DNA from 4 places in the Cetobacterium sp. 2G large genome. Region 2 is predicted to be linked to each of the others. Evidence: riboswitches for the same ligand, from Rfam matches in the RefSeq annotation. Region 2 holds a riboswitch; each other region holds the start of a gene.
The links. A riboswitch is a leader RNA that binds a small molecule or an ion and turns the genes downstream of it on or off. The one in region 2 is predicted to bind cobalamin.

Region 1: it holds a riboswitch for cobalamin, as region 2 does, so the genes downstream of both, H5J23_RS09280 (TonB-dependent receptor) here and H5J23_RS02435 (sirohydrochlorin cobaltochelatase) in region 2, are expected to answer to the same signal.
Region 3: it holds a riboswitch for cobalamin, as region 2 does, so the genes downstream of both, H5J23_RS13385 (TonB-dependent receptor) here and H5J23_RS02435 (sirohydrochlorin cobaltochelatase) in region 2, are expected to answer to the same signal.
Region 4: it holds a riboswitch for cobalamin, as region 2 does, so the genes downstream of both, H5J23_RS13565 (cobyric acid synthase) here and H5J23_RS02435 (sirohydrochlorin cobaltochelatase) in region 2, are expected to answer to the same signal.

The regions. Positions count from the first base shown of each region.
Region 1 is NZ_JACHTH010000005.1:1,359,204-1,362,900, reverse strand. Features, by position in the region: gene putP (sodium/proline symporter PutP) at 1-1,127, shown strand, start outside; gene H5J23_RS09285 (methylated-DNA--[protein]-cysteine S-methyltransferase) at 1,142-1,618, opposite strand; cobalamin riboswitch at 1,739-1,908, shown strand; gene H5J23_RS09280 (TonB-dependent receptor) at 1,934-3,697, shown strand, end outside.
Region 2 is NZ_JACHTH010000003.1:259,187-262,883, reverse strand. Features, by position in the region: gene H5J23_RS02445 (cation:dicarboxylate symporter family transporter) at 1-192, shown strand, start outside; gene H5J23_RS02440 (ABC transporter ATP-binding protein) at 228-1,937, opposite strand; cobalamin riboswitch at 2,098-2,275, shown strand; gene H5J23_RS02435 (sirohydrochlorin cobaltochelatase) at 2,400-3,242, shown strand; gene H5J23_RS02430 (ABC transporter substrate-binding protein) at 3,287-3,697, shown strand, end outside.
Region 3 is NZ_JACHTH010000007.1:599,491-603,187, forward strand. Features, by position in the region: gene H5J23_RS13370 (hypothetical protein) at 1-646, shown strand, start outside; gene H5J23_RS13375 (META domain-containing protein) at 695-1,081, shown strand; gene H5J23_RS13380 (C40 family peptidase) at 1,068-1,538, shown strand; cobalamin riboswitch at 1,663-1,844, shown strand; gene H5J23_RS13385 (TonB-dependent receptor) at 2,037-3,697, shown strand, end outside.
Region 4 is NZ_JACHTH010000007.1:629,255-632,951, forward strand. Features, by position in the region: gene H5J23_RS13560 (hypothetical protein) at 1-975, opposite strand, end outside; cobalamin riboswitch at 1,179-1,356, shown strand; gene H5J23_RS13565 (cobyric acid synthase) at 1,483-2,967, shown strand; gene cbiB (adenosylcobinamide-phosphate synthase CbiB) at 2,967-3,697, shown strand, end outside.

The DNA of each region.
Region 1 (3,697 bases), on a different contig from region 2:
AAGATACCTTAACTTTACCAACATTTTTAGAAAAAAAATTAAAAGATGATAAAGGAACAATAAGAAAAGTTCTAGCTTTAGGAACACTATTTTTCTTTACAATTTATTCATCATCTGGACTAGTAGCAGCAGGAAAACTATTTGAATCAATACTTGGAATTGATTACAAAGTTGCAGTAATAATTGGTACAGTAACAATAGTCGTGTATACATTTATGGGTGGATATTTAGCTTCGTGTTGGACAGATTTTTTTCAAGGAGGGCTAATGTTTTTAGCTATAATAGCGGTTCCGTTAGCAGCATATTATAAAATTGGAGATATTGAGACAGTTAGACAAGGAATTGAGTTGAAAGGAATTTCATTTAATATATTTAAACAAAATGGAGAGAATATAGGAATATTAGGAATATTGTCTTCTTTAGCTTGGGGACTAGGATATTTTGGACAACCTCATATTTTAGTTAGATTTATGAGTATAAGTGATGTAAAAGAATTAAAAAAATCTAGAAGAATAGCTATGATATGGGTAATTATCTCTTTAATTGGAGCAATAGCAATTGGACTTTTAGGAATACCACTTTTTAAAAATGTTGCAGAGTTAGGAGGAGATGCAGAAAAAATATTTATCTATATGATAAAAGAGTTGTTTAATCCTTGGGTAGCAGGAATTTTATTAGCTGCAATATTATCAGCAATAATGTCAACGATAGATTCACAATTGTTAGTTTCATCAACTACTTTAACAGAAGACTTTTATAAATATATGAAAAAAGATGTTTCTGACAAAGAGATAATGTGGGTTGGAAGACTATGTGTTGTTGTAATAGCTTTATTAGCATTACTATTTGCATTAAATCAAAATGCTAAAGTACTATCATTGGTAGCTTATGCTTGGGGAGGTTTTGGGACAATATTTGGACCAGCAATAATATCGGTACTTTATTTTAAAAATGTAAATAGCAAAAGTGTTTTATCAGGGATTTTAGTAGGAATGTTTGTATTTTTAATGTGGAAAGTTTTAGGATTAGATAGTTATATGTATGAGTTATTACCAGGATTTTTTACTAATCTAATAACAGTTTACATAGTAGAGAAAGTAGTTTTTAAAAATGTAGTTGAAGCCTAAAAAAAGGTGCGAAATTATTTTGCACCTTTTTCTAAATTAAGTAAATGGGATTTTATAGATAATCCATAGGCATATCCAGTTAGTTTACCATTGGAACCAATTACTCTATGACAAGGAATAACTATGGGGATGGGATTTTTATTGTTTGCTAATCCAACGGCTCTACATGCCTTAGGATTGCCAATAGCAATTGCAATATCTTTATAAGTTTTAACTTCTCCATAAGGAATATTAAGCAATGCTTTCCAAACAGATTTTTGAAACTCTGTTCCAATAGGATTTATTTTAAATGTAAATTTTTTTCTCTTGCCTTTTAGAAATTCATCAATCTCTTTAAAGGATTCTTCTAAAAGTTTTGTAAGCTTAAAAGTTCTATTTGAAGTAGGTTTGTTAAGTTCAATTTTAATAATTTCATTATTTAATTCTTCAATTTTAAGTAAACCAAATGGAGTGTCAAAAATATAAAAATAACCTGGGATAATATTTTTCATAAACTCTCCTTAAAAAATTTTTTATCTAAATTGTACTTAAAAAATATAAATAAATCAAGGTTAATTTAAAATATATTTTGTTCACTTATTGTTTAAAACTTTTAAAAATGAAGTGATTATAGTATAATAAGACGTTATGGTTTTTATAAATTAAAAGGGAATTAAGTGAAAAGCTTAAACGGTCACGCCACTGTAAAATGGACAAAAATAGATAAACCACTGGGAAACTGGGAAGGGCTATTGGAGGATGAAGTTGAGTCAGGATACCTGCCATAAAAATAAACTGCGAGTGACAGAATGGGAGGATTAAATTAAATGAAAAAAAGATTTTATATTGCAGGACTGATTCTTGCATCTAGTTTATCAATGGGACAAGACAAGGTTGTGAAATTAGAAGAAAGTGTTATAACGAGTGAAAATACAGAGACAACAATAGCAGATATACCTAAAAATATAACTGTATTAACAGGAGAAGAGATAACGCAAAGGGGAGCGAAAACAGTAGCAGAAGCTTTAAAATTAGTATCAAGTGTTATTGTAAAAGAGATGGGTGGAGCAGATGCCGCTTTTGATATAAGAGGTCAAGGGCCTACAGCAAAGTCAAATGTTATAGTATTAGTTGATGGAGCGCCAATTAATTCGATTGATTTATCAGGATATCAAACAAGCAATATTCCAGTAGATAATATAGAGAGAATTGAAGTAATACCTTCTGGAGGCTCAGTTTTATACGGAGATGGAGCAGTTGGAGGAACAATAAATATAGTGACAAAAGCACCTGAAAATAAAAAAAATTATGGAAGCTTAAATAGTGAAATAGGATCTTATGGATTAAAAAAACAGCAAATTACATATGGAACTAAAATAGGAGAAAAGCTTTTAGTTGAAGTAGATTATTTGAAAAAAGAAAAAGATGGATATAGGGATTATTCTAAAGATGATTTACAAAGTTTTGGATTTAGAAGTAGATATAAACTTAATGATGGAGAGTTAAAATTTAAATATAATTATTCTAAAAATGATTTTAAAGCTCCGGGAGCATTGACTAAAGATGAAGTTAATGAAGACAGAACACAATCTAATCCAAATGCTTGGAGAATTGATGGAAAAACAGAGAAAAATAATTTTGTAGGAGATTACTTATATAATATAAATTCTGATTTAGAATTTAAACTATTAGGAAGATATGCTCATGAAAACTACTCTTCAAATGGAAGTAATTACAAGACAGAAGTTAAATATTTAAAGCCACAACTTAAATATTCATATTTAGATGAGAATTATGTTGTATTTGGTGGAGACATTTATCAGGGAGAGACAAGAGATTTTGCTTATGGAAATGGAAAATCTGAAAAAAACTCTTTAGGTGGATTTATAATAAATAGTTCTACAATAGAGAAGTTTAGATTTACTCAAGGATACAGAAGACAAAATATTGAATACAAGGGAGATAGATTTGTAACAAGAAAGTTTAAAGAAGATGCAATAGAACTGACAGGAAGCTATTTATATTCTGATTCGGGATCTACATATGTAAGTTATACCAAAGGATTTAGAGCACCTAATACAGATGAAATAAATGCTTGGGCAGGAGAATTTAATCCTCAAAAAACAGAAACTTATGAAATTGGAGTAAAGGATTTTGTAGGGAATACATATATCTCAACATCAGTATTCTATATAGAAACAGAAAATGAAATTTTCTATGGAGTAAATAAAAACGATGAATTTAATAAAAATAGAAATTTAGATGGAACAAGTAAGAGAAAAGGAATAGAGTTTTCTTTAGAACACTATTTTGATAAATTGACAATATCGGAATCAATAACTTATATGAAAACAGAGTTTAAAGAAGGGAAAGATATTCCTGGAATTCCTAATATAAAGGGAGTATTAAACTTTAATTATAAATTTAATGAAAAATTAAGTATGAATAACTCTTGGGAATACTATGGAAAATCTTACGATAGTAATGATGAAGCCAATGAAAGAGAGAAAATAGATAGCTATTTATTAAGTGGATTAACTTTTGTATATGATTTTCAAGATGGATTAGTTATAAATGCTGGAATTAATAAT
Region 2 (3,697 bases):
GCAGCTATGTTCCCTCTAATTAACCCAATCTTAGCAATCGATCCTATTATCGATATGCCAAGAACAATGTTAAACGTAATTGGATCAGTTACAAACGCATTAATGGTTGATAAGAGTTTAGGAAACTTAAATCATGAAGTTTATCAAGATGCAGAAGCAGGAAATGAAGCAAACTCTTCTGAGATTGAGTAATAATAAAAAAAGCCACCTTCAAGGTGGCTTTTACTTTATCTAATTCCATGATATAACCTATAGAATTTACCTTCTAATTTTAAAAGTTCTTTAAATGAACCAGATTCAACAATATTATCATCTCCCAAGACATAGATTTTATCAAAATCTTCAAGGATACTAAGTCTATGAGTTATTGCGATAACAATTCTATCATTATATTCCTCTTTTATATTTTTTAAAATAGATTTTTCATTGATAATATCTAAGGCATTAGTTGCTTCATCTAAAAGAATCAAATCAGGATTTTTTAAGAATAACCTAGCCATAGCAATTTTTTGTCTTTGTCCAGAGCTTACATGTACTCCACCTTCACCAATTATAGTATTTTCCTCTTGAGGAAATTTGTCAAAAATTTCATAAACATATGATTTTTCAATTGCAAAGTTTAATTCCTCTTCAGTACAATTTTCTTTTACAAGAGTGATATTATCAATTAAACTTCCATTTATAATATAATCACTTTGATCTACGATTCCAAGTCGTTCTAAATATGTTTTAAAAGTTATTTTATTTAATGGAATATTATTAATTAAAATTTCCCCATTTGTAGGAAGTAAAGCTCTTTTTAAAAGAGAAGCAGTAGTACTTTTACCAATTCCACTTTCACCAACTAGAGCTATTTTTTCTCCTTTTTCTATTTTTAAATTAAAGTTTTGTAAAATAGATTTCTCATCATAAGAAAAGCCTATATTTTTAAATTCAATTGAAGTGATAGGTTCTATTAGTGGTATATCTCCATCCATTCTATTGTTAAGATTTATAATTTCAGTAAATCTATTAACTCCAGATATTCCTTTTTGATAGATATCAACAAGTCCAACCATTCTCATAATTCTAAGTCTAAAACGATCAACTAAAAGCAAAAAAGATAAGATAATTCCCATTGTAACTCCATCTTTTATGTATAAATAACCTCCAGCAAGAATAATTATAAGTTGAGTTATATTAGAGTAAAAAGTTACTCCTGAAACAATTAAGCTAGATGGAATCATATTCTTCTTTTCACTTTCTAAAAGAGTATCATTTTTTTCAAGAAATCTTTTTTGAGCATAACCTTCTAAATAGTTATCTTTTAAAAAGGAGATAGTTCTCAAAATATCATGAAGATTAGCAGATAATAAACCTGAATTTTTTCGAACACTTCTATGACCAGCTTTCATTTTTTTATTTTCCTTATAAACAAAGATTAATGTTAGTGGTAAAGGAAATAAAGTAATTAGTGAAAGTTTTAAATCAAAATCTATCATTATAAAGATAGAAGCAATAATAGTTATAACTGAAAATATAAAATCCTCTAATCCTCTATGACAAAGAGTGGAAACACTATCTAAGTCATTAATAACTCTAGAAATTAAATCACCACTTTGATTTTTTTTAAAAAACTCACTAGGTTGATTTAAAAGTTTTTTTAATAGATCATTTCTCATACTTTGTTTTATTTTACTTCCCATTAATTTTCCGTTTGCTTGAGAATTAACGGCAAAAAATAGACGCAAAATATAAAGAATAATTAGTATAATAGAAAATTTTAACAATAAATCAATATTTTTAGATGGAAGAGCATCATCTATTAAATTTTTAATTAAAAGTGGTGAGTAAACATCAATAGCAGTCATAGCTAATCTCACACCTAAAAATAGAAGAAGAAGCTTATTTTCCTTTTTTAAATAGTAAATAAGAGTTCCAAAAGATGTTTTTTTCATAAAAAGTTCTCCTTAAAATACATTTATTTCTAAATTAATAGTAACTTTTTTTATACCTAAAAGTCAATACTTCATGATATAAATAATATAAATAATAGATGATAATGTTATAAATTTTAGATAATTTGATTGAAATTTGTACGATAAAGTGTTAATATTAATTAGATAAAAATGTAATGGTTCAACTTGATTAAAAGGGAATTGAGTGAAAATCTCAAACGGTCCCGCCACTGTATAGAGGATGAAAACAGTAATACCACTGAGGATATAAACCTTGGGAAGGGCTGTGAGTAGGATGAATCTAAGTCAGGAGACCTGCCATTATTTAGAATTCTGCGAGGACAGAGAAGGTAAAGGTTTTTACACTTCTCTTTTAGTATTTTCAAAAGGGAGGTTTTTTTTATTGGTGAGAAATTTTAATTTAAAATAAAAATAAAGAAAAATAATACAGGGAGATTAATGATGAACTTTTACAAAACTATGGAAAAGGGCGCGATTGTAGCAGCACATTTTGGAACGACACATGAAGACACAAGAGAAAAAACAATAGATATAATAAATAAAAAATTAAAAAATGAGTTTGATAAATTAGATTTTTTTCAGGTTTATACATCAAGAATTATAAATAGAATACTTTCAAAAAGAGGTATTGAAAATTTAAATACCACTCAAATTTTAGAAAAACTAGTAGAGCAAGGATATCAACATGTAATTATTCAACCAACATATATAATAAATGGAACTGAAATGGAAGCTTTAAAAAGAGAAGTGGATATGTTTTCTGATAAATTTGAAGATATAAGAGTTGGAACTCCATTATTAACAGAAGTAGATGATTATTTTAAGTTAATTGAAGTAATAGAAAAAGAAGTTGGAGTTTTAAAAGAGGATGAAGGAGTTGTGATGATAGGGCATGGCACAGAGCATCCTGCATTGTCAGCTTATCCAATGTTAGCTTATGTTACAAAAGACTTAGAAAAACCGATATACATAGGAACGGTAGAAGGATATCCAGGGCTAGATAATGTAGTAAGAGAGTTAAAAAGAGATAATAAAAGAAAAGTTACGTTAATGCCTCTTATGTTTGTAGCTGGAGATCATGCTAAAAATGATATAGCTGAAGATTGGAAAGAATCATTGGAAGAGAATGGATTTGAAGTAGAGGTAAATTTAAGAGGTTTAGGTGAAATTGAATCTATTCAAAATATTTTTATAGAGAGAGCTAAAAAATTAGAGAATTCTCAACCAGAGGATATACTAGTAAAAAAAGCTGAGTATGCTAAAGGAAGAAAAGCTTCTCATTAATTGGAAGAGTTTAACTCTTCCGCTTTTTATTAAAAGGAGAAATTATGAAGAAAATATTGTTACTATTTTTACTGATAACTACTTTAAGTTTTTCTAAAGAGAATGTAAGGGCAGTTTCAACATCACAGTTTACAACAGAAATTTTATTAGCTATAGGAGCAGAAAATCAGATTTTAGGAACAGCCTATTTAGATGATGAAATACTTCCAGAATTAAAGGAGAAATATGATAAGATACCAGTTTTATCAAAAGGAGCTCCAACTAAAGAGCAATTTTATGCTTTAAATCCTAACCTTTTAACAGGATGGAAATCTATAGCAACTCCTAAAAATTTAGGAACAGTAGAGGAACTAAAAGAAAATGGTGTAAAAGTTGTGTTTACAAAATCTCAAGATACATCTAAAATTGAGGATATATATGACGATATATTGATGTTTGGAGATATTTTTGATTTA
Region 3 (3,697 bases), on a different contig from region 2:
GATTTTAAAGCCAGAAGGGGTAATAGAAGGAGATAATCAAGATACTAATTATTATAGAAATACTGTTAAAGTTGTCCCTTTGATAGAGAAATATCCAGGAGTTTTTCTTGAGGAGTTAGATTATGGTAATATATTTAAAAATTCAAATGAAATTTTTATAGGAGTAGAGCTACCAAAAGATTTAAATTATAATAAGACTTACAAAATTTCAGGAGATATTTTGAGTATAGCTTATAAAAATAAAAAAAATACGTTGATAGATAAAATAGTTATTTTAAGTGGTAAAAAGGAGATTTTTAAAATCATAGGAATAACTAAAAATTATAATAGTCAGGATAAAATACAGATAGGTGATTCAGAAAAAAATAATAAATATTATGAAATTGAATCTTCAAATATTATAAATAAAAACTATAAAAACTTAAAAATAAAACTTAATAATATTGAAGAGGTTATAGATAATTTAGGAAATTCTAGAGTAATATTGTTTGAAAATATGAAAATTAAAGTTGAGAATGGAAAAGTTTTTGTTTCCATTGACGAGTTGGAAAAATTTGAACAAGGTCAAGAAATTACATATGATATATTAAATAAAAATAATGAAATAATAGATAAAATAAATTTAAAATTTTATATGGAGAATTAAAGCTGAACATGTTAGAATAGGAAATAATAATAAAGAAGAGGTGAAAAAATGAAGAAGCTACTATTGTTTTTAATTACAACTATGTTATTTGTAGGATGTTTTGGAAAAAAAGAGGATATAAGTTCTCAAATTATAGGGAATACATATATTCTTCAAGGTGTTCTTCCAGAAAGTGAAATTGATATTAATTTTGAGAAAGATAAGGTTTCTGGAACTTCAAGTGTTAACAGATATTTTGCAAACTATACATTAGAAGGAAATAAAATTTCGATTCAAGAGCCTGGATCTACTAGAATGATGGGACCTGAAAATTTAATGATACAAGAGCAAGAGTATTTAAAAAATCTTAAAGATTCAAAAGAGATTGAGGTAACAAAAGATGGGATTATACTACTTACAAATTCAGGAGTAAAATTAAATTTTGTTAAAAAATAATAGATTTCTTTTGAAAATATTACTTTTGTTCGTTTTAATTATATTCACAGGATGTTCATCAGCTAGGATTAGTGAAAGAGAAAGAAATGAAAGAACTGCTAAAATAACCGCTTTTTATAAAAGTTGGAAAGGGACTAGATATAGGCTAGGAGGTACAACTAAAAGCGGAGTGGATTGTTCAGCTCTAATGCAGCACCTTTATAAAGAAAAGTTTTCAAAGAAATTGCCAAGAACAACTAAAAATATGGCCCAAGAGGGAGATAAAATAAAAAAACCTAATTATTGGGAAGTTGGTGATTTAGTCTTTTTTAAGATTGGATGGAGAAAAACTCATCATGTTGGAGTTTATTTAGGTAATAATAAATTTATGCATGCATCAACATCAAAGGGTGTTGTAATTTCTGAGATAGATAGTTATTGGAATAATCATTTTTGGCAAGTTAGAAAAGTTTTATAATTAGAGAAGAAGTAGATATTCTGCTTCTTTTTTTTATAATATAAAAAAGAAGTCAAAATGAAAAAAAATATTCAAATAATAAATGTTATATTCAAATAATTGACAAAATAAATTTAAAGTATTATATTATAAAAGTATTTTAAATGCCAAAAGGCTTAATAGAGGAAGATGGGTGAGAATCCCACGCAGCCCCAAGCTACTGTATTGTGGACGAAACTGATAGAACCACTGGATTATAAAATCTGGGAAGGGTTAGGAGTAGGATGAAACTAAGTCAGGAGACTTATTTAAAATTTAGTTTTTTATTTTTCGTGGGGGAAAGATGAGAAAGAAGAGTGTATTTTATAATACAATTTTTTGTAATTAAATAAAAACTTCTAATTTCTAATAAAAACTAAAGTTTAATGGGCTTTTGATTTTTATTAGATTTTTTAATTATCTAATATTTTTCTATATTGAGTAATTGTTATTTAAGAAGAAAATCAAATGGGAGGAAAGATGAGTAGAAAAATATTAGGAATAAGTTATTTGTTATTTTCCATCATATCTTTTGGTGAGAATACTAATAAAGTTATCAAATTAAGCGATAGTGTTATAACAACAGAAAATTTTGAAACCACTGTTAGGGATACATCTGCAAATATAAGTATTGTTACTTCACAAGAGATTAAAGATAGTGGAGCAAAAGATTTAGTAGATGTATTGAAAAATGTACCAGGAATAAGAGTGACAAGATATGCAGGAACAATAAAGTTTGATATAAGAGGATTAAATTCTATGTATAGTGATCGGAACTCTTTAATAACCTTAGATGGAGTACCAGTATCACCTAGTCAGATATCTAATTTACCTTTAGCTATGATTGATAGGGTAGAGGTTATTCCTGGAGGAGGAAACATACTTTACGGAGATAAAGCAATCGGTGGTGTAATAAATGTATTGACTAAAAATGTTGAAAATAAAGATTTTTATGGAAATATTTTTGGTGATTATGGAAGTTATAATACTAGAAAATATGGATTTCTTTATGGTGCAAAAATAACAGATAAATTTTTAGCTGAAGTAGCTTTTGTTGAAGATAGCAATAATGGATGGAGAGAACATGAAGATTTTAGAAATCATTCATTTAATTTAAAAGCTAAATATCTTTTGAAAAATGGAGAGATAGAGTATAAGTATACTTATAATAGAGATAAAAATAAATTAGGAGTAGCTGTTCCGAGATATATATCTGATAACGATAGAAAAAATCCTGGGAAAATTTCAGGTTCAAAATATGAGTCTAATGATAACTATTTAAAAATTTCTAAAAATATATCTTCAGATACAGAATTCCTAATATATGGAAACTATTATTATAGAAAAAATAGTAATTTTAATAGATATGCAGGAAACAAATATTATGGAAGCTTTAAAAGAGATGGAGATGATGAGCGAAAGTATGTAAAAGCTCAAATAAAACATAATTATAGTCCAGATGGGTATTTTATAGTGGGTATGGACTATTTAGATGAAGCTTTTAAACCTTATTCAGTTGGAAAGGAGTATAAGAAGGTAACAGGATTAGGGGAGAATGGTAAGGATAAGATAATGGGATATAAAAATGTACAGTCAGGGAATTCCACTAAAGAAAACTTTGGAACATTTTTTATGAATAAGTATGAGGTTGGTAAATTACAATTGAGTCAAGGAATAAGATATGACTATTCAAAATATAATTTTTATTGGAGAGACGCGAGTTTAAATAATTGGAATAAAATTGGAACGAAAGATGATAGTAAATATAATAATTACTCTTATGAATTAAGTGCTAACTATTTATATTCTGACACAGGTTCTACTTATATCTCATATAATAGAGCTTTTAGAACTCCGACAGCTTCTGAAATGAGATATACAAAAAATTCAGAGAAATTAAAGCCTCAAGTTCAAGATACAATTGAGATAGGACTTAAAGATTTTCTTAATGACACATATTTATCTATTTCTACATTTTATAAAAAAACACATGATGAGATATATTCAGCTATACCACCAGAGTTTTCAGGTATGGTAAACTATAACATTGGAAAAACTGAAAGAGTTGGATTTGAAGGAGTTGCTGAACACTATATAGATAAATTAACTTTAAAGTCATCTATAACTTATATAAAAAGTAA
Region 4 (3,697 bases), on a different contig from region 2:
ATTTTTAATTTCCTCAAGAATATCTTCAATTTCTTTGACAATAGTTGTCAAAAGATCATTTAATTGATTTTCAATTTCAACAATTTTATTAGAATCTATATCTTTTAATATTTGAGGTACAATAAAGTTAATGTTATCTAGTTGTAACTTAGTAACTGTATTGATATCTTTTAAATTTTCAGCATTATTTTTTTTAGTAATACCTTTTAAAATAAATATATGTTCTTTAATAAATTGAATAACTTTATCATTGATTAATGATAAATCTTCTGTGGGAATAACACCAACTAAATTTGTGAATATTTTACTAACTTTATCAGATGTATCCATACCTAAAGTTTTTAATTTTTTTTGAATATCTAAATAAGAATCTTCTCCTAAATCATTTTTTAGTGGTTCAATTAAAGAGTTAAAAGCAGATATATTGCTTTGGTAGAAATTTAAAACTTCAGCTTCAATAGTTTTTTCTTCGCTTTCAAAAGTACTATAACTTTTTTCACACTCTTCTATGAAGTTTGATAAACTTTTTCTGAAAAAGTATTTTAATTCAAAAGATGTTATAGGATGAAAACTATGTTTACTTTCTAATAAAGTTGTTTCAAGATGTATGTTACATTTTTTATCATTTATCTCAGTAAGGTGTAAATTTGTTTCAATTTTAAATTTATCACCTTCTGTTAATATAAAATCCAATCCTTTATTTGCTTGAGGTTTTTTTAAATATAATTTATGAGTTGTATTTCCAAACGTTACATCTAAAAGAAATGCCTCATCATTAACAGCAGCATTAACTTTTGTATTTAAAATATCTTTTACTTTAAGATCTTCATAAGATTTATTTGAATTTTTTGCTCCAACTAACCATTTTTTAAGATTTTTAGGATTTAATGCAAAAATCTCTGCAAACATAGGAGGAACATTAATAATTTTGTCCTCTACAATAAGAGGTTGTTTATTTGTTTTAACATCGTTCATATTTAATCACTCCCTTATAAAAATTTAATATGTCACATTTAATCTACGAATAAAATTTAATTTTCTTTTTTATTATTGTAGTTTTATTAAAATTATTTTTAAAATTAATTTCTATAAAATAGCAAACATTTGTAGTTTAATTTTTAAACATAAACTTTTAAAAAAGGTTGACTTGTGCATAATCATTATGTATAATTATGATAAATATGTATATTATTTATGGTTCAATAATTTGATTAAAAGGAAAGTTGAGTGAAAATCTCACACGGTCCCGCCACTGTAAGGAGGACGAAATTAGACTAGCCACTGTAGTTTTTATGGGAAGGCCTAAGAGTAGGATGAATCTGAGTCAGGATATCTGCCATGAATATAAAAGAAAATATAAAATCTGCGGTGAACAGATTTGTATTTAGAACTGTCAATTTCAATTCTAATTAGCAATATTCTATTCATTTTCGCATTTTTTATATTTCCGCTAAACTTCACAAATTTAGGAGAAATGATATTATGAAACATAAGAACATAATGGTTGTTGGGACGTCTTCAGGAGCAGGGAAGAGTATAACAGTTACAGGCTTATGTAGAGCATTTTTTAAAGATGGATACACAGTTTCACCTTTTAAATCTCAAAATATGGCACTGAACTCTTATATAACAAAAGATGGACATGAGATGGGGCGAGCACAAGCTCTTCAGGCGATGGCATGTGAGATAGAAGCTCACTATACAATGAATCCTATTTTATTAAAACCCACAGGGGATAGAAGGATTCAAGTGATTGTCAATGGAAAATCTATCGGAAATATGGGAGGACTTGAATACGGAGATTATAAATCAAAGTTAAAAAAAGATATAATTCAAGCTTATAATACGATTAAAGATGAAAATCAAATATGTGTTATAGAGGGAGCAGGAAGCCCTGTAGAATTAAATATAAAGCAAGACGATATAGTAAACATGGGATTAGCTGAAATGGTTGATGCTCCTGTTATTTTAGTTGCAGATATTGATAGAGGTGGAGTTTTTGCATCAATTTATGGAACAATATCTCTTATGGAACCAGAAGAGAGAGCTAGAGTAAAAGGTGTAATTATAAATAAGTTTAGAGGAAATGTTGATATATTAAAACCAGGATTAGAAAAAATAGAGGAACTGACAGGAGTTCCAATTTTAGGAGTTATGCCATACTTTGAACTAGACATAGAGGATGAGGATGGGGTAACAGAAAAATTTAATAAGATTAAATCAAAAACTGCAGATATAACAGTTTCGGTTATAAAATTAAAGCATATATCAAATTTTACAGACATTGATGCTTTACTAGCAAATAAGGATGTAAATGTTAATTATGTAACATCATTTCATGAATTAGGAAATGAAGACCTGATAATTATACCTGGATCTAAAAATACAATAGATGATTTAAAAGATATAAAAGAGAAAGGAATCGCACAAGAGATTATAAAAATGTCTAGAAAAGGAACTCCTATTATTGGCATATGTGGAGGATTTCAAATTTTAGGGGAAAAAGTGTTAGATCCTTATGGAATAGAGGGAGATATAAAAGAACTTCCAGGACTAGGACTTTTAGACATAGAAACTACAATGGAAAAAGAGAAGGTAACAACACAGTATACAGGATTATTAAAAGGAGAAACTGGGTTATTAAAAGGATTAGGAGATATTCAAGTTAAAGGTTATGAGATTCACCAAGGAGTAACAGAGGGGAAAGAAAAATCTATAACTTTAGATAATAGATTAGTAGCCACAGTAAAGGACAATATTTTCGGAACATACTTACATGGAATTTTTGATAATAGAGAGTTTACTGATTTTATTTTAAATAATATAAGAGAGAAGAAAGGACTGGAAAAGAAAAATAGCACAATGACATTTGATGAATATAGACTTCAAGAGTTGGATAAGTTAGAAAAAATATTCAGAGAAAATGTGGACATGAAAGCTATTTATAAGATTTTGGAGGAGAACTAATGAGCATCATTTTAAAAATATGGATAGCTTATTTGTTAGATTTAATTTTAGGGGATCCATATTGGTTTCCACATCCAGTTAGATTTATAGGAAAATATATAACTTTTATTGAAAATAAAATCTATTCATTAAAAAATAAAAAAGTATGGGGAGGAGTATTAGCTTTTACAGTAATACTTTCAACAGTAGTATTGTCATATTACATAGCTAGGACATCTGAATTTTTAGAAATTTTCTTTCTATACACAACTTTGGCAACGAAAAGTTTAGGTGCTGAAGGGATTAAAGTTTATAAAATTTTAAAAAGTGGAGATTTACAAAAGGCACAAAAAGAGCTTTCTTATTTGGTTAGTAGAGATACGGGTGAGATGGACGAAATACAAGTTGTAAGAAGTACAATGGAGACTATAGCTGAAAATAGTGTTGATGGAATTATAGCGCCTATGTTTTATGCATTTTTAGGAAGTTTTATAGTAATTGATGGAGTTTCAATGGCATTGCCTTTAGCAATGGGATATAAAGCAGTAAATACTCTTGATTCAATGGTTGGATATAAAAATGATAAATATATAGATTTTGGTATGGTTTCAGCAAAAGTAGATGATTTCTTTAATTTTATTCCAGCAAGATTATCTGGCCTAATAATAATTCCAATTGCAACATTTTTATTAGGAATGGGAATAAAAAAGCCATTAAAAATATTTTTTAGAGATAGAAAAAATCACTCAAG